4 regions of the Paenibacillus sp. EKM10P genome follow, and region 2 is predicted to be linked to each of the others. Evidence: predicted binding sites of a transcription regulator. Region 2 holds the regulator's gene; each other region holds the start of a gene.
The links. The regulator Rex, encoded in region 2, represses fermentation and respiration genes when NADH is low (regulators of the CRP and FNR family bind a similar motif). The targets are predictions, from matches to a motif close to TTGTGAAATATTTCACAA.
Positions count from the first base shown of each region.

Region 1: a site for Rex is predicted at 2,332-2,349, ahead of pflB (formate C-acetyltransferase). Genes of this name have one in related genera too.
Region 3: a site for Rex is predicted at 1,948-1,965, ahead of HFE01_RS10340 (formate/nitrite transporter family protein). Genes of this name have one in related genera too.
Region 4: a site for Rex is predicted at 2,211-2,228, ahead of nirB (nitrite reductase large subunit NirB). Genes of this name have one in related genera too.

Region 1 covers NZ_JAALET010000002.1:724,272-729,273, forward strand. The annotation lists gene pflB (formate C-acetyltransferase) at 37-2,298, opposite strand; gene adhE (bifunctional acetaldehyde-CoA/alcohol dehydrogenase) at 2,626-5,002, opposite strand, start outside.
Region 2 covers NZ_JAALET010000002.1:568,064-573,065, forward strand. The annotation lists gene HFE01_RS07950 (hypothetical protein) at 1-58, opposite strand, end outside; gene HFE01_RS07955 (cell wall elongation regulator TseB-like domain-containing protein) at 531-1,055, opposite strand; gene HFE01_RS07960 (amidohydrolase) at 1,093-2,394, opposite strand; gene HFE01_RS07965 (redox-sensing transcriptional repressor Rex) at 2,381-3,034, opposite strand; gene dinG (ATP-dependent DNA helicase DinG) at 3,062-5,002, opposite strand, start outside.
Region 3 covers NZ_JAALET010000003.1:211,550-216,551, reverse strand. The annotation lists gene HFE01_RS10345 (FAD-dependent oxidoreductase) at 284-1,645, shown strand; gene HFE01_RS10340 (formate/nitrite transporter family protein) at 2,040-2,885, shown strand; gene HFE01_RS10335 (molybdopterin-containing oxidoreductase family protein) at 3,241-5,002, shown strand, end outside.
Region 4 covers NZ_JAALET010000011.1:155,046-160,047, reverse strand. The annotation lists gene HFE01_RS21200 (GerAB/ArcD/ProY family transporter) at 1-335, opposite strand, end outside; gene HFE01_RS21195 (spore germination protein) at 362-2,017, opposite strand; gene nirB (nitrite reductase large subunit NirB) at 2,336-4,765, shown strand; gene nirD (nitrite reductase small subunit NirD) at 4,805-5,002, shown strand, end outside.

The sequences.
Region 1 (5,002 bases), 160 kb from region 2:
CGTGCGTCAGTGTATTATTTGATACGTAAAACTTATTTACATTGTACCGTGGAAAGTACGGTTAATAACATCCAATTGTTGCTCACGAGTCAGCTTGATAAAGTTAACGGCATAACCGGAAACACGAATCGTAAGTTGTGGATAGTTTTCTGGGTGTTCCATTGCATCCAACAGTTGTTCACGAGCAAACACATTGACATTCAGATGATGTGCGTGGCTTCCAAAGTAGCCATCCATCATCGAAACAAGGTTTGTTTTGCGTGTTTCTTCTTCTTTACCCAGTGCTTTAGGCACGATGGAGAAGGTATTCGAGATACCATCTAAGCTGTGTTCATAAGGCAATTTGGCTACGGAACTCAGAGATGCCAGAGCACCTTTTTTATCACGACCATGCATTGGGTTCGCACCTGGTGCGAACGGTTCGCCTGCTTTACGTCCATCAGGTGTTGTACCTGTTTTCTTACCGTATACCACGTTGGAAGTAATGGTCAGTACAGATTGAGTAGGAACCGCATTACGATAAGCTTTATGTTTGCGGATCATGCTCATGAAGCTTTCTACCAGTTCTACAGCGATAGTATCTACGCGGTCATCATTGTTACCGTAGCAAGGATATTCGCCTTCGATTTCAAAATCAACAGCAATTCCTTTTTCGTTGCGAATTGGTTTAACTTTTGCATATTTAATGGCGCTCAAGGAGTCGGTAGCAACTGACAGACCCGCAATACCACAAGCCATGGTACGAAGAATATCACGGTCATGCAACGCCATTTCAATGCGTTCGTAGCTATATTTATCATGCATATAGTGAATAACATTCAAAGTGTTCATGTACAGTTTTGCCAGCCATTCCATCATAGGTTTGAAACGGCTCAACACTTCTTCGTAATCCAGCACTTCACTTGTAATGGCTGGGAACTCAGGTCCTACTTGAACGCCGGATTTTTCATCCTTACCGCCGTTAATGGCATACAGTAGAGCTTTTGCCAAGTTGGCACGAGCGCCAAAGAATTGCATTTGTTTACCGATTCTCATAGCGGATACACAACAAGCAATACCATAATCATCGCCGTAGATTGGACGCATCAAATCGTCATTTTCATATTGAATGGAGCTAGTTTCAATAGAAACTTTTGCACAATATTTTTTAAAGCCCTCAGGCAGTTTTTCTGACCACAGTACAGTCAAGTTAGGTTCTGGAGCAGGTCCTAAGTTGTACAGTGTGTGTAAGAAGCGGAAGCTGTTTTTGGTAACACGAGTTTCTCCAGTGACAGACATACCACCAATGGATTCTGTTACCCAAGTTGGGTCACCACTGAACAGTTCGTTGTAGTCAGGTGTACGCAGGAACTTAACAATACGCAGTTTCATAACAAAATGATCGACCAGTTCCTGAGCTTGTTCTTCGTTCATCGCACCTTCCTCAAGATCACGTTGAGTATAAATATCAAGGAATGAAGATACACGTCCCAAGGACATTGCTGCACCATTTTGTTCTTTAATCGCTGCAAGATATCCAAAATATACCCATTGGAAAGCTTCTTTTGCATTGTTAGCTGGTTTAGAAATATCAAAACCGTGCTCAGCAGCCATTTGTTTCAATTCATTCAAAGCACGAATTTGTTCAGAAATTTCTTCACGCAGACGGATTACGTCTTCTTCCATGGAATCAACTTCAAGGCTTTTCAATTGAAGTTTTTTATCTTGGATCAAGAAGTCTGCACCATACAGAGCTACGCGACGATAGTCACCGATTATACGACCACGACCGTATGCATCTGGCAGACCAGTAATGATGCCAGCTTTACGAGCTGCTCTCATTTCATCTGTATAAGCGTCAAATACACCTTGGTTGTGTGTTTTACGAATATGAGTGAAAATGTCAACAATGCTTTGTGGCACTTCAAAACCATAGGCTTTACAAGCATCGATCATCATCCGAATTCCACCAAACGGCTGCAAAGAACGTTTGAATGGAGCATCTGTTTGTACGCCGACAACTTGTTCTTTGTCCTTGTCCAAATAGCCTGGTTTATGTGAAATAATGGTGGATGGCGTATTTACGTCTACATCAAGAACGCCGCCGTTTGCCAACTCTTTTTTAGTAAGATCAGATACAATTTCCCACAATGCAGTTGTATTGGCGGTAGGACCAACCAAAAATTCTTCATTGCCCACATAAGGTGAGATATTTGTTTCAATAAAATCGTTGACGTTAACTTCTTTAGTCCATTTTCCTTTTTTAAAACCTCTCCAGCCAGATTGTTGCTCTTGTAATTCTCTCTCAATCACCGACATGTAAATCCCTCCAAATTGTTTGGTCTTCCGGACTTGTGATTTTTTTCACGTTTAAACTATTTCTTGAGCCCGGCCTTTTCACCGATGCCTTACGCTCAGTGTCGGGACCTTTCTTACACTCTTATTGTAGAATAATGATAGAGTGTAGTATGTGACAAAAATCACAATATGAGTGATTTTTGTCACTTTATTTTCCCTAGCTTCACGCATATACCTCTAGCCTTGCCGTTCACCTCCCTTCCCAAACCAAGAGGCTCTCTATATAGAGAGCCTGCATTGGTATTGTATAGGAAAATGCTTAGTTACAAGCCTCTTCATACTATTATATTATTGATCAAAGCGTCCGTAGAAGGCATTACGGTATACATCAGCCAATTCAGTAACCAGCGGCAGCTTTGGATTTGCAGTTGTACATTGATCCTCAAAAGCGCGGTCAGCCAAATAATCTACACGTGATTCAAAGTCTTTTGGATCGAAACCAAGTTGTTGGAACGATTCCTCGATACCGAGTGTTTTGTTCAACTTACGGATCGCGTCAATTAAGCTGTTAACCCCTTCTTCAGTGGTACGTGCAGGCAGTCCCAGTATGCGTGCGATTTCTGCATAGCGCTCATCTGCAACAAAGTGCGAATATTTAGGGAACGATGCAAATTTTGTCGGTTTTTTCGCATTGTAGCGAATAACGTGCGGCAGCAAGATAGCATTCGTGCGGCCATGCGCTGTATGGTATTGTCCGCCCCATTTATGTGCGAGACTATGGTTAATCCCCAAGAATGCATTAGCAAACGCCATACCTGCAAGTGTAGAAGCATTATGCATTTTTTCGCGAGCCAGCTTATCAGCAGTCAGAGCCGATTGCTCCAGGTATTGGAATACCAGTTGAATAGCTTTAATTGCCAGACCATCTGTATAATCATTGGCCATTACAGACACATAAGCCTCGATAGCATGGGTCAGAACGTCCATACCTGTATCGGCTACAGCAGTTTTAGGCAGCGAATATACAAACACAGGGTCAATAATTGCCACATCAGGAGTCAACTCATAGTCAGCCAGCGGGTACTTCGTGTTGCCCAGGTTTTTGTCCGTAATAACTGCAAACGATGTAACTTCCGAACCTGTACCCGAAGTTGTAGGGATAGCCACAAATTGTGCTTTTTGACCCAGACGTGGGTACTTGTAAATCCGTTTACGGATATCCATGAATTTTTGTTTCAAGTTATTGAAATCAGTATCCGGATATTCATAGAACATCCACATGCCTTTAGCAGCATCCATTGGCGAACCGCCGCCGAGTGCGATGATGCAATCCGGTTGGAAACGTCTCATCATTTCAGTACCGCGCTCTACCGTAACTGTCGATGGATCTGGCTCTACTTCGGAGAACACTTCAATAGCAACCGGTGTTTGACGCTGGTGCAAATAATGGATGACACGGTCCACATATCCGAGTTTCACCATCATAGGGTCAGTGATAATGGCTACACGTGTGATATCAGGCATTTTAGCAAGATACTGTGTCGAATTTTTTTCAAAATAGATTTTGGAAGGTACTTTGAACCATTGCATATTCACCGTCCGTTTCGCCACCCTTTTCACATTAATCAAGTTAACTGCAGATACGTTCGACGAAGTCGAGTTACGACCGTACGAACCGCAACCAAGTGTCAACGAAGGAAGGTTGGTGTTGTAAATATCACCGATTGCGCCATGTGTGGAAGGTGCATTTACAATGATACGTCCTGTTTGCAAACGGTCTGCGAAGCGAGCAATAACATCCTCATCTTGCGAATGGATAGCTGACGAGTGACCCATACCGCCGAACTCTACGACTTCAGCAGCACGTTGGATACCTTGCTCTGCATTTTTTACTTTGTAGCAAGCCAATACCGGACTCAATTTTTCCGCAGATAATGGGAATTTGGTTCCTACTCCTTCAATTTCAGCGACCAAAATTTTGGTTCCTGCCGGTACTGTAATACCGCTCATTTCAGCGATTTTTACAGCAGACTGGCCGACAATGGCCGGGTTCACTGCACATTTTTCTACATTCATAGCTCCTTGAGTGAGCTTAGCTGCCTCTTCTTTATTTACAAAGTAGCAACCATTAGCAATCATCAATTTCTTCACTTGCTCGAAGATAGGCTCTTCAATAATTACAGCTTGTTCCGAAGCACAAATCATACCGTTATCAAAAGATTTAGAAAGGATAAGGTCGTTCACGGCCTGTTTGATATCGGCTGTTTTCTCAATAAAGCAAGGTACGTTACCAGGACCTACGCCAAGTGCAGGTTTACCACAGCTATAAGCTGCCTTAACCATGCCTGATCCACCAGTTGCCAAAATCAACGCTACATCAGAGTGGTTCATCAGTACATTTGTTTTATCCATCGAAGGTGCTTCAATCCATTGAATACAATCCGCTGGAGCACCATGTTTAACAGCTGCTTCAAGCAAGACGCGGGCTGCTTCCGCACTACACGATTGAGCAGATGGATGGAAGCCGAAAATGATTGGGTTACGTGTTTTAATGGCAATTAACGCTTTGAACATCGTAGTCGAAGTTGGGTTTGTTACTGGAGTAATCCCCATGATAATACCGACTGGTTCAGCTATCTTTTGAAAACTATCAAAGTCATTGTCTTCAATGACACCGACGGTTTTCTCATTTTTGATGCTATGGTAGACATATTCTGTTGCAAAC
Region 2 (5,002 bases):
ACATTAACAAGGCTGCCAAAACGGCCGCCACAACAATAGGAACTGCACGCAATTTCAAACAACATCCTCCTCTCAAAATGTAAAACCCAGAAGAAACGGGACGAATGTCAACAAACAACCAAATTGCATGATCTTATAATGATCAGCAACTCATTTATCTATCATTTTTGTCTATCACTTATAAAATATAGTATATCATAACGTAAATCTAATATCGAAGGCAATGTGTGGAGGAGTTGTGATAAGGCAAAAAGATGCTTCTGGCTTTTAGTCCAGCTTTGCGGAGCATTAAGTAAAAAGACGCAAATACGAATTAAATCGTATTTGCGTCTTTTTCTAATACTTTCAATCATTCCAAGCTATATAGACTGAGTATAAAAGTTATTTGGAGTGGCCCCATAGCTGTCAGCCAGCGGAGTGGAACACTTGAATCTGCAGAAGCGAAGCGATCGTAAGATCAAATGGACTACGCAGCGCTCCTAACGCTTTTGGGTACTCCCAAGCCACCGATCCACACTCTTAACATCGCGCTAGTAATTAGGCAAAGTATATTTTATCCCCGTCGATGCTCCATCTGAGAAACGGTAAAAGGTATAGTGGTGATGGCTTTCATCATCGTAAAACAGTTGCCATACATATTCGCCATTGAACACACTCGGTTGGAGCCTTACAATTTTTGCATTTGGAAGTTGCTGCTGAATTATCGCTGTCATTTTTTGCTCGTCGACTCCGTTTTTCATCAGCTCGGTATGAACACCGCTTGGATCTGCGGCAGGTATGTTAGGTTTCCCCTCCATTTTTTGAAAAGGAACCCACACCATTATATTTTCATTCTGTGCGTTTTTTCCTTGAACTACCCAATATATCTGATCCCACACAGACTTCCATGTCTGAGTCGTGCTAACCAGACCACCTGATTGCTTGGCCTTCATGATAGCGGCATTTTTCTCAGCCACCTGGTCTTGAGTAACATACGAATAATACCAGAAAATGCTGACCAGGATCAGTATTACGGCCAAAATGGCGACCGCTATCCATTTCTTCTTATTTTTCAAACCTGTGCTTCCTCTCTAAGGGGATGTGACACCTAAATTAGCGCGACAGCAGCCCTTCAAAGGCGGCTTGTGCCTCATGTTTGATACGTTCCTCGTCCATCGTCAGGCATTCGCCATTTTTCACAACCTGACGGCCGTCTACCCACACATGAGCCACGTCTTTGGCACTTGCAGAGTATACGGCATGAGAAATAAGATCTGTACGCGGCAAGAAATGGGCCTGATCCAGATCTAGCGCGATAAAGTCAGCCTTATTGCCTGCTGCCAGCGCTCCTACCTCTTTTAAACCAATCGACTTTGCACCATACTCTGTTGCCAGACGTAGTGCTTCATTTGCAGGAACTGCCGTTGGGTCGCCAGATACTCCCTTGTGAATGAGTGCCGCCAGACGCATTTCCTCGAACATATCCAGGTTATTATTGCTGGCAGGACCATCTGTTCCGAGTGAAACAGTAACTCCTGCACGCAGCAATTCAGGCACTCTAGCTACACCACTTGCCAGCTTCAAGTTGCTGCCTGGATTATGCGATACCGCCACACCTCGTTCCGCTAACAAAGCTATTTCTTCGTCGTTCAAGTGAACGCCGTGGGCAACAAGTGAAGGACGGGAGAAAAAGCCAAGCTTATCTAAGTGTGCAACTGGACGCAAGCCGTAGTCGCGTACGTTTTGTTCAACTTCGGCGATCGTCTCGGACATGTGCGTATGCAATGGTAAATCGAGATCATGTGCTGCTTGAACAAATTTCTCAATAAACGCAGGCGGGCATGTGTATGGGGCATGAGGAGACATCATTGTTGTGATACGTCCGTCTGCTTTTCCATGCCAGTTACGCGCAAAAGTCACGGCCTCAGCTAGCTTGATCCGTTGTTCTTCTTCTGAACAGAGTCCAATGGCTCCACGCATCAAGCTTGCACGAATGCCCGACTCTTCAGCTACACGAGCCACCTCATCCATATGATCGTACATATCCAGGAAAGTCGTGGTTCCACCTTTCAGCATTTCCAGCACTGACAAAGAAGTTCCCCAGTACACATCCGTAGATGTAAACTTGGCTTCCATAGGCCACATTTTTTCCTGAAGCCACACTTGAAGTGCCAAATCATCTCCATACCCTCGCAGCAGAGACATCGCCGCATGACCATGAGTATTGATCAGACCAGGTAAAAACAATAACCCCTTGCCGTCGATTGCTTCTGTCTCTTCCTCACCCGCAGGCAAAGTCTCGCCAATGTAAGTAATACGGCTATCCTCCACAATCATAAAACCATGGATTACCCCAGCCTCGGGTCCATTCACGGCAAACGAGCCGTTTTTAATCATCCATTTATTCACTGTCATATTGTGCTTCTTCCTTTCCGTCCTCCAGATAATAAGCGAGGCTAAGCAAATCAGTTGTAAAGTCTGTGGCATGTATCCGAATGTTAGCCGGTGCCTTGAGAATGATAGGTGCAAAGTTCAAAATCGCTCCAATTCCACTCTCAATCAGCCTATCAGCTACGTGCTGTGCCTCAAAATCAGGTACAGTAATAATCCCGATTCGTATATTTTTTTCTTTCACAGTCGCTTCCAGTTCATCCATCGGCTGTACGACCAAAGTATTGATTCTGGTCCCAACCTTATCCGGGAACGCATCAAAAACCGCCACAATCTTCATATTGTCTTTTAAATAAGCATTATAGTTCGATAGGGCTTGACCCAGATTACCTGCTCCGACCAATACTACATTAATTTGCTGGTCGATTTTCAGGATATGGCGTATTTTCTCGATTAGATAAGAAACATCGTAACCGATGCCCTTCCGACCAAAATCGCCAAAATAGGCAAGATCTTTACGAATTTGGGCCGGATTCAAATCTAACCTCTGTCCCAGCTCTTGAGAAGAGACCGTAGCCACCTCCCGTTTGTGCAGTGCATTCAGATAACGTAAATATACGGGTAATCTCCGTACGACAGCCTCTGAAATTTTATCTGATTTCATACTTGCTCCCCCTAATTGTAACGGACTTTAAGTGTCCGTCCGTTGTGCCTCTGTCTCCGGGGCGGATTGGAGCCATTCAGCGATGCGGGGCACCATTTGCTCCGATGGCATATGCTCCATTTTTGGTCCCGGTAACGAGTACAAAAAGTGCTTTCCATAATAGGATTCGATCACACGCGTATCGTAAACGATGACGACTCCGTGGTCGCTCGCTGTACGTACCAATCGCCCAAATCCCTGTTTGAAGCGAATAACTGCTTGTGGTACAGACAGCTTCATAAATGGATTCTTCTTCTGCTGCTGGAGCAACTCGCTTTTAGCCTCCAGTAACGGGTGGTTGGGCGGTTGAAACGGCAAGCGAACGATAGCCAGACAAGTCAAAGCTTTCCCTGGAATATCGACGCCTTCCCAGAAGCTACTGGTTCCCAGCAATACAGAAGCTTTCGCTTCCTGAAAACGGCGGGTTAGCTTGCTGCGACTCCCACTGTCCACACCTTGTCCTAACACGGTAATATCGCTGGACGCTAACGCCTCTTTGAGCGGCTCATACACTTGCCGGAGCATCCGATAGGAAGTAAACAGAACGAGCATTCTCCCCCGCGTCGCCTGGGCAGTCGCTCCTAGAGAGCTAACGAGCATCTCTACAAAATGTGCATCTCCTACACTGCCCTTCACACTCGGAAAATCTCGCGGAATGACCAGCAACACCTGATCCCTATAATTAAAGGGTGATGGGAGCTGTGACGTCATTAATCGTCCTTGATCTGCGGCCTCCTGCAAACCGAGTTGATCGGTCATGTACTGAAACGATTTATCTACCGATAAAGTAGCAGATGTCAGAATAATACTTCTTTTTTTGTCAAAAAACATTTCTTTCAACTGGCGGCTCACATCGACGGGCACCGCATAAAATTGCAATGATTTACTACGGAATTGTCCACTCGCTTCAAGCCAATATACGGTTGTTTCATCATCGAGTCGTATAAAGAAGCGCAAATTTTCCCTAATCCCCGCCAAATCCTTAAGCAGACCCGTGATATCTGTAATGAGACTATCCGCCGCATAATCGTCATGTTCTTCCTTGACATCCAGCATCAGCTTGTCGCCCTTGCGCAAAATTTCGCTCAATGTTACATAAAGCTGATTTTCCAATGCCGCCGCCTGATCCCACTTTGCAGGCTTGGCTGACGGTTTGAGACGCGAAGAAAATTGCCCCGTTTCACCTGGTGTGGCATCAGTTCGCTCCGGCAACATGCCAAACAGCTTATCGCTTAGTAGGTCCCAAGTTTCCTTAACCTCTAACACAAGTGGGTACAACTGATCAATGACCGAGGCCCATTCCGTCGACTTCTCATGCCCCGATTTTGCCAACTGCTGACGTAACGAAGGCAATTGCCCATTCTTGCTGTCCTTGAACAATCGAGTCAGCGTATGCACGAGTGTGAAATATTTCATATGCATGCCCAGGTGCTTACCAGCTACTTCCTCTAGATGATGTGCCTCATCAATCACCAAGTGTTCATAGCTAGGCAACAGTTGATGACTTGCTTTGACGTCGGTGAACAGCTTGGAGTGATTCGTTATAACCACATCCGCTGTTCCTGCTTCATGACGTGCACGATGATAGTAGCATTTGCGGAACCATGGACAAGAACGACCAAGACAGGACTCGGAATCACTAGCAACCGTTTCCCAAAAATCCCCTCCACGATTGCTCAGGTTTAGTTCCTCATCATCACCGGTTTCTGTCAGAGTCAGCCAGACAATCATTTGAGCCGCTGTAATCAAGTCTTCCTTTGGTGTCGCGAAGTCTCTTCTGTTTATTTTATGTTCAAACTTACGCAGACACAAATAATGCCCCCGTCCCTTAAAGATGGCAGCCCGGAACGGGAACGGAATCACTTTGGTCAGCATCGGAATATCACGCTCTCGCAATTGCTCCTGCAGATTAATGGTATGCGTGCTTAC
Region 3 (5,002 bases), on a different contig from region 2:
GACGTATCGTGTGAAAGTCTGTTCCAGGAGCATAATCAAGAGGCAGGTAGGGAAAACTGAATGGAGCAAAAAAAGATTTCAGCAAACGGCTGAGTTCAGATATCCTTGCCTTTTAAAATGTGGACAAATTGTGAATATCATAAAAAGCTATTGTAATGTGAAAAATATCACACTATAATAAGCGCATGAAGTGAAATAAATCACAAGAAGCAACGAGTTATCTAAGTGAAAGTATTCACAATTATTATACATTTTATGCCCACACACCAAGGAGGAATTCAACATGAAAGTAGCAGTTATCGGATGTACACACGCAGGTACGGCAGCCATAGTCAACACAGCTAAGTGTTATCCGGATGCCGAAATTACGGTCTATGAGCGTAATGACAATATTTCATTTTTATCTTGTGGTATTGCACTGTATGTAGGTGGTGTCGTCAAAGATCCGCACGGATTGTTTTATTCGTCCCCAGATCAACTGGCTGATATGGGTGTAGTGACCAAGATGCTTCATGAGGTAACGAGTGTAGATACAGCGGGCAAGACGCTGCATGCACGTAATCTCCAAACAGGTGAGGAATTTACGGATACATTTGATAAATTGATTGTGACTACTGGATCGTGGCCAATTATTCCGAAGCTGGAAGGCATTGAACTTGATCATATTTTGCTCTGCAAAAACTATAATCATTCGAATGAAATCATTGAGAAAGCCCAGCACGTACAGAACATTACTGTCGTGGGAGCTGGATACATTGGTGTTGAGCTGGTAGAAGCTTTTCAAATGAACGGTAAGAACGTAACACTGATCGACAGTGCTGATCGTATATTGAATAAGTATTTAGACCATGAGTATACAGACCGGATTGAGAATTCCCTGAGAGAACATGGCATTAAGCTGGTACTTGGCGAGACAGTAAGTCGTTTTGAGGGGACTAACGGTAAAGTAAGTAAGGTCGTGACCTCCAAAGGAGAATATGAAACAGAGCTTGTTATACTCTGTATCGGTTTCCGACCTCAAACGGATCTGCTCAAAGGTCAGGTAGATATGTTGCCTAACGGTGCGATCATTGTGGACAATTATATGCAAAGTAGCTGCCCAGACGTGTTTGCAGCAGGCGACAGTTGTGCAATTCGTTATAATCCGACCGGCAAAACAGCTTATATCCCATTGGCGACCAATGCGGTTCGTATGGGTACGCTGGTGGCACGTAATCTGGTACAACCTACCATTGCCTACATGGGAACACAAGGAACCTCGGGTATCAAAATTTACGAAGACAATATTGCAGGAACAGGAATGACGGAAGCCGCAGCAACGGACGAGGGGATGACTGTAGAAGCTGTAACCATTGAGGACAGCTACCGTCCTGAGTTTATGCCAACTTCTGAAAAGGTGTTGCTGAAGGTTGTATATGAGCAGGAGACACGGAGAATTGTTGGGGCACAAATTATGTCGAAGGTCGATTTGACGCAATCCATTAACACCCTGTCTGTAGCCATTCAAAATCATATGACCATTGATCAGTTGGCCTTTGTCGATTTCTTCTTCCAGCCGCACTATAACAAGCCTTGGAATTTCCTGAACGCGGCAGGTTTGCAGGCATTGCCTACACTATCCGAACGGAACCCAGTTACTGTATAATCCGATTTGTCTGTGACATTGTTCATAAGTTTGTCAACAATCTGAAAGCGTACGGATGAATCCTTATAGTACAATATAGAGAGCATAAGGATTAGGGGGAGAAGTAGATAATGGGTTTGTTTTATATCCTTTTTCTTGTAGTTGTCGCAGCCATCGGTCTGGGCGGAGTACTTTGGTTCTTGAAAGCCGTTGAAAAGGAAGAATACAATTAAATGTAAAGCGCATAGCAGCGCAGTAGCAGTAGATGTAATAAAATAGAAAGACAGTCCTTTTTCGAGGGCTGTTTTTTTTTATAGCTGAGAAAGTGATTTTTTTCACAAACAAAATCACTGATTTTAAATAAAATATGAAAGAAGAATATTTTGTTTAAAAGATATTAAAGGAGCGGGGGCAGATGGCAAGCTATAAACCGGGGCAAATTGCCGAAAAGACGGTGGAAACAGGAGTGGCCAAGGCGAACAACCCGTGGACTGTGGCGGTGGTATTGGGATTTTTGGCAGGTGCATTTATTGCACTCGGGTTTTTGCTGGATATACGCGTTATTGCAAGTGCACCTAAAGAATGGGGAAGCATTGCTACCTTTATTGGAGCTGCGGTGTTCCCTGTAGGTCTGGTGTTAGTTTTGATAGCTGGTGGGGAATTGCTGACCGGCAATATGATGGCAGTCCCTTTGGCGAGATGGGCAGGACGAATTAAGACAGGAGCCATGCTTCGTAATTTGGCAATTATTACGCTCAGTAATTTTGCAGGTGCATTATTTGTTGCGTTTTTCTTTGGGCATGTTCTAGGCTTGACCGAAACGGGTCCTTACCTGGATAAAGTGGTGGATATGGCAGGACATAAGCTGCATGAAAGCTTTTTGCAGTCTTTTATATCAGGTATAGGATGTAACTGGCTCGTAGCACTGGCTGTATGGATGGCATATAGCACAGACTCTATCGGCGGCAAAATTATGGGAATTTGGTTCCCGACCATGGCCTTTGTTGCTATTGGATTCCAGCACGTTGTTGCCAATATGTTTCTCATTCCGGCGGCTATATTTGCAGGTCATTTTTCGTGGGCAGAGTATGTTATGAATTTCATTCCGGTCTGGTTGGGGAATTTGGTAGGAGGCAGTCTGTTTGTGGCTGGAGCCTACTGGCTGGCCTATCTGAAAAAAACTCAAGCTAACACACATTCCGTGAATGAACCTCAAACTACTTCTTCAGTTACATCCAAGCCGTTGAGTGATCATGCATAATCACGTTACTTTATGAAGCAATAAACAAAGCAAATCCGCCATGACAGGCCCGGGGGAACGAAACCTGTCATGGCGGATTTTTTTGGGAGTGGTCCATGATTTGGCATGGAGGATGAGTGTGCTCTCGTCCATAATGCCTTGATCTCTTTTACCCTGGGTATGTAATGATGAAACAGAATGATAAAAAAATAATTATACTTTTTAAAATCCGTTTTGCTCTATGCAGCAGGCGGATTTTTTTATATTTTGGAGAACTGCTGTGTGGTAAAATCCTTCTCTTGCCATAGGCCAAAGCTGTAGATATGATAAGAACAGTGTAATTTTTGGAAACGGTAACGGAAAGGAGCATTTAACCATGGATCATCGCAATAGCGCGCCTCTTGAGGCCACACTTCAACAAAATCTACAAAGAGGACAGCGGATGACGGAGCAGCAGAATGGTATTTTTCCGGCTGTATGCCCGTTGGATTGCCCGGATACGTGTGGGCTCCTGCTTCACAAGGAAGATGGAAAGATAGTCAAGGTGACTGGTAATCCGGATCATCCCATTACCAAAGGGGCTATATGCAACAAAGTCCGCAATATGACCGAGCGCGTATATGATCCGGATCGGGTGCTTTATCCGTTGAAGCGTGTAGGTGCCAAAGGGGAAGGGAAATTTGAACGAATTAGCTGGGAGGAAGCGGTCGATACCATTACAGGTCGGTTCAAGGAGCTGATACGTACGGATGGACCGGAATCCATACTCCCCTACAGCTTTTATGGCAATATGGGCGTATTGAGTGTGGATGGAATGGATCGTCGCTTTTTCAATGCACTGGGTTCAAGCCAGCTGGATCAGACGATTTGTAGCGTGGCTGGGAATGAAGGCTGGGCATCCGTTATGGGGTTTAAGGGCGGCACGAGCCCGGAGGATACAGAAGATGCAGATCTCATTATTGTATGGGGTGGAAATGTCATAAGCACCAACATGCATCAGGTCGTATTGGCTGAGAAAGCACGTAAAAAAGGTGCTAAGGTGGTCGTAATTGATGTTCATCGCAACCGGACGGCGCAATGGGCGGATTGGTTCATTCCATTATATCCGGGTACGGATACGGCGCTTGCGCTGGGGGTTATGCATGTACTGTTTGATCAGGGACTGACAGACGACGAATTTTTACATCGCTATACTGTAGGTCACGAGGAACTGCGCGAGCATGTTAAGACCTATACACCAGAGCGGGTTTCGCGGATTACCGGCGTGCCGAAAGAGGATATTATCCGTTTGGCGGAAATGTACGGAAAGGCGCGAGCGGCCTATATCAATATTGGAAATGGGCTTCAGCACCATGATAATGGCGGTATGAACGTACGCGCAGTTACATGCTTGCCTGCACTCACTGGACAATGGTTGAAGCACGGCGGAGGAGCGTCGCGCTCCAATGGCGCTTATGCCAAGATTAACAGCGCCCATCTGGAGCGTCCTGATCTGCGACAGAACCCGGATGCCCGGGTGATCAACATGAACCGGATTGGAGAGGCGCTGCTACAGAAGGAACAGCCGATTAAGGCGTTATTCGTATATTGTAGTAATCCGGTAGTTGTAGCACCCGATTCGCAACGGGTAACGGAGGGATTTGAACGAGAGGATCTGTTTACGGTTGTTCATGACCTGTTCCTTACTGATACGGCCTGCTATGCAGATATTGTGCTGCCTGCTGCGTCTTCTTTTGAAGGAACAGATCTATACAAATCGTACTGGCACCACTATATCCAGATGCAGAAGCCTGTTATTGATCCGTTAGGTGAAAGCAAAAGCAATTATGAGCTATTTAGCCTGCTCGGACAGGCAATGGGCTTTGATGAAGCTGTCTTTACGGAAAGTGAAGAGGATATGATCGCAGGCGCGCTTGATAATCCAACGAACCCTTATCTCAATGGTGTAACCTTGGATGCCTTAACAAAGTCGCCTTTTGTAAAGCTCGATATGACGCCAAAGGCTACTTATTTGGAGCGTTTAACTACGCCTTCAGGCAAGATAGAGTTGTATTCGGAAAAGATGAAACAAGCAGGTCTGCCTGCATTGCCCTCCTATGTACCGCTGGTCGAAGGGTATGACGGAGAGCATCGGCCGC
Region 4 (5,002 bases), on a different contig from region 2:
GTCACTTCAGCTAAAACCCGAATCTCAAAGCCAGCTATGATTATAAAGTATAGGATCAGTAGCACGCTTAAAATTCCACCCGGAATTGTGCCCACGATTCTTCTGGAGTATTGATACACGGTTTTCCCGGGGAACTGCTGACTTAATTTCACCATAATCCAGACGACGAATATGACAATACCTCCACCGATGAGGACAGAAAGCCATGCATCAGGAGTCTGTACCTGTTCAGTTACACCTCTCGGCAGTGTCAAGATCCCTGCGCCCAATACGGTATTGGTCAGGAATACAGCCCCCTGCTTCGTTGTGATCTTATCATCAGAGCGTCTAAACACAGTAGCTCCTCCTTCGTTATTGGGCATCATGATCTGCGTTTGCGTTGCTGCGTTTTCATCATGACAGGTCTTCGTTTCATCAGAGATATAGGAGCCCGGATGTATAAATCCTTCCAATCGCTTGGTCGCATAGGGGAAAAGGGAGTTACATACGGCACGCCAAAGCTTTTCAACTTCGTTAGATGGATACAAATTAACAGAAAGAACAATATGGTCCCAAACATGCCGAGGATTGCTGCAAAGAGCATTCCGACAAAACGCAAAAGACGCAAGGTAATGCCCGCACTGTATGTCGGTATCGAAAACGATGAAATGGCAGTAACCGCAACCACAATCACTAGGAATGGACTAACGATGCCCGCATTTACAGCTGCGTCGCCGATGACCAAGCCTCCCACAATGCCCATCGCAGGGCCAATGGGTTTGGGCAGGCGAATGCCGGCCTCTCGTAGAATTTCGATAGAGATTTCCAAAATCATGACCTCTATAACGGATGGGAATGGGACGCCTTCACGGGTTTCGATAATGCTAATGACCAGCTTGGTCGGAATTAAACCGGGATGAAACGATATAAAAGAAATGTACAGAGCAGGCCCCATAAGCGCTATAAAAGCCCCGCTAAATCGTAGCAGACGTAATAGTGTCCCGGGAATCCATCGCTCATAATAATCCTCGGGAGATTGAAGCAGCATACTGAAGGTCACCGGGACAATAAGTGCAAAGGGGGTACCATCCAGTAAGATCGCAATTCTTCCTTCCAACAAAGCATTAATGACACGATCGGGACGCTCTGTGTTATGAGCCTGTTGGAATGGACTTAAATAATTGTCTTCGATAAGTTGTTCCACATACCCAGATTCAGGTAAAAAATCCATGTCTATTTTTGATATTCTGCGGCTTATTTCTTCAAGCAGATCCGGATTCACAATATCCTTTATATACGCGATAACCAGATCCTTTTTGATTCTGCTTCCCACTTGGAATTTCTTCATTTCCAGACTTTTATTTAAGCCTTGGCGTCGAAGCATCGAAGTGTTTTCACTCAATACTTCCGTAAAACCGATTCTGGGACCCCGAAGCAATGCTTCAGAAGTTGGCTCATTGACGGAGCGAATAGTGCCATTAGGAGGGCCCACCAGTAGCGCTTCCTTCATTCCTTCAATTAATAGGGCGGTATGACCTAAAAGGATGAACTCGTACAGTTCCTCCATACGGGTAACTTCACTAATTTGCGTAAGTGGCATCAGGCTTTCTTTTATAAAAGAGTTACTTAACCCTTCCGGTTGTTCCTGTTGATCCTGACCCTGCTGGCCCTCAAACATCAAGACCTCTAATACCTGCTCGCTCATAAGCTTTTCATCCTGCATACCATCTATGAAGACTAACATGGACCGAGCATGAAATTTCTTCACCATAAACTCACGAAAATGCACATCACTATTTTCGCCTATAGCTTCACGAATTGCCTGTAAGTCGGAATCATAATTTCCTGTAATTTTAGAGCTCGGTTCATGCTGCTGATCCATGGGACCTTCGTTATGTTTGGATTTGGCTCCTTTACTGCCGACAAACGAATAAATCGAGGTGTTAATATAATAAATTCCTAAAGGAATAATCAACGCGAGACCGGCTTGAAAGAGTGTACTCCAGCTAGGAAAATAAGAAATGATTTTAGACCACATGATGATTACCTCCAAGCAATTCAATTCATTCTCCCTTAAGATACAAGTTGTTCATAAAGTATTCCTTATAACGGTTGTATTTACGCATGAATTGGAAAGATTCATTCGATGACGCTGCTATGATTTCCGGTCCTTACCTTAATCCCTTGAAATAGAATAGGGAAATCCCTAAATATTCATAATTTTAACTACATTGTGATTGAAATCACATATAGACCTATCTGCTGTATTAAAATAGAAGCATAAACAGAATTTCATAGGAACGTTGGAGATGTCGTCGGATAGGGAGTATCGTCGAATGAATGGAGGAACCGGTATATGATAAACAGTAAAAAGAAGCTTGTGGTTATAGGGAACGGGATGGCTGGTATCAATACGGTCGAACAAATTTTAAAATTAACAGATAAATATGAAATTACAGTCCTGGGAAGTGAGCCGCATCCGAACTATAACAGGATCATGCTCTCTTATGTGTTGGAAGGTAGTAAAACAATAGATGATATTATACTGAACGATTTGCAATGGTATGCGGATCAAGGAATTACTTTATATACAGGAAAAATGGTTAAAAGCATCGACGGTGAGCACAAGAAGATTCGCACCGAAGACGGACTGGAAATTGACTACGACGTGGCTTTGGTAGCTACCGGCTCACAATCGTTTATTCTGCCTATTCCGGGTAAAGAATTACCAGGCGTTATTGGTTTCCGGGATATCGCCGATTGCTCGGCCATGCTGGAAGCGGCAAAGACCTATAAAAAGGCGGCTGTCATTGGCGGAGGTCTATTGGGGCTGGAGGCAGCTAAAGGCTTGGTCAACCTAGGAATGGATGTTACGGTCGTTCACTTAATGGAAGATTTGATGGAACGTCAGCTGGACCGGGAAGCGTCTGCGATGTTGAAAGCAGAACTGGAACGCCAGGGAATCAAGTTTGCTATGCAAATGCAAACTGCGGAGGTGTACGGTCAAGATCGGGTACAAGGATTGCGCTTCTCGGATGGAAGTGAGCTGGAAGCGGATTTGGTCGTAATGGCCGTCGGAATCAAGCCTAATATCCAGGTAGCTGTGGAAAGTGGTATGGAAACGAACCGTGGGATTGTGGTCGATGATTTGATGAAAACATCCTTGCCGGATGTATATGCCGTAGGGGAATGTGTTGAACACCGTGGGGTCTGCTACGGTCTGGTAGCTCCGCTGTTTGAACAGGGAAGTGTAATTGCCAAACATTTGGCAGGCGCGGATACCGAAGGTTATGCAGGATCGGTAGTTTCCACCAAGCTCAAAATTTCAGGGGTGGATGTTTTCTCAGCTGGCGAATTCATAACCCAGCCTGAACATACGGTGATTGTAGCAAAGGATGAGTGGAAGCGCACATACAAAAAAGTGCTGCTTCGTGATAATAAAATTGTGGGGACTGTACTGTTCGGCGATGTGAGCGAATCTGCTAGTCTTCAAAAATATGTGCGTCAGCAAACGCCAATGACAGATGAAATATATGGACAGCTCATGGGTACTGGATGCAGCAATCACGGGGCGAAAACATCATCCGCTGAAACGATGGCCGATGACGAAATTGTGTGTGGCTGTAACGGTGTAACTAAAAAGGCGATTGTGGATGCAATTAATGAAAATGGACTAACCACAGTCGATGAAATTAAGGCATGCACCGGAGCTACGCGTTCCTGTGGTGGATGTAAGCCAGTTGTTGAGCAAATTTTGCAATATGTTCTTGGAGACAGCTTCAAGACGTCAGCCAAGCAAGGAATCTGTGGTTGCACAACATTGAGCCGAGATGAGATTGTGGAAGCAATCAAAACCAAAGGGCTGACAACTACGCGTGAAGTGATGAATGTACTGGGTTGGCATAATGATGAAGGATGCTCCAAATGCCGTCCGGCGCTGAATTATTATTTAGGGATGATTAACCCAGATACCTATGAAAATGAGGGAGATTCCCGCTTTGTAAATGAGCGATTGCATGCGAACATTCAAAAAGACGGAACGTTTACAGTGGTGCCAAGAATGTACGGCGGTGTAACGACTCCAGAGGATCTGAAGAAAATAGCTGATGTTTCTCTTAAATACAACGTTAAAGTCGTTAAAGTAACTGGGGGACAGCGGCTGGATTTGATTGGTGTCCGTAAAGAAGATCTGCCTAAAGTGTGGGAAGAACTCGATATGCCTTCAGGATATGCCTACGCGAAATCACTTCGTACGGTTAAAACCTGTGTTGGATCGCAATTTTGCCGTTTTGGTACACAGGATTCGATGGGAATGGGAGAAGTGCTGGAACGGAAATTTGAACGACTGGATTTCCCAGCAAAATTCAAATTAGCAGTTAATGGCTGTCCACGCAACTGTGCGGAATCATGTACAAAAGATATCGGAATCGTAGGCAATGACGGGGGCTGGGAGATCTTTATCGGTGGAAACGGCGGTATTAAAGCACGGTTGGCTGATTCACTCTGTAAAGTAAAAACGGACGCTGAACTGATTGATATTGTAGGAGCCGTGATGCAGTTCTATCGGGAAACAGGGCAATATCTGGAACGTACTTCGGAGTGGGTGGAACGGATCGGTCTGGAAGAGATTCAGAAGGTTGTCGTTCACGATACCGCTAATCGACAAGCTTTAGTAGAACGTATTGAATTTGCACTACAACAGGTCGAAGACCCGTGGAAAAAGATCATCAATGATGAGGATACACGTAAAAATCTATTTGAAGTTGTCACTCCATCTATTGTGTAATTGTATCTAAAATGCCTGAGGAAGGGAGCAATCAAGCAAATGATCAAGAATGCCGAATGGCTTGTCGTCGGTCACAGTAAGGATTTTCCGACTAGAATAGGACGTACCATCCACATTAAAGGGACTGAAATTGCTGTTTTCCGCACTTCGGAGAATGAGCTTTATGCTGTTGAAAATACCAACCCTCATCCCAAAGGAGGTCCTCTTACAGAGGCGATAGTATCGGGACATTATATT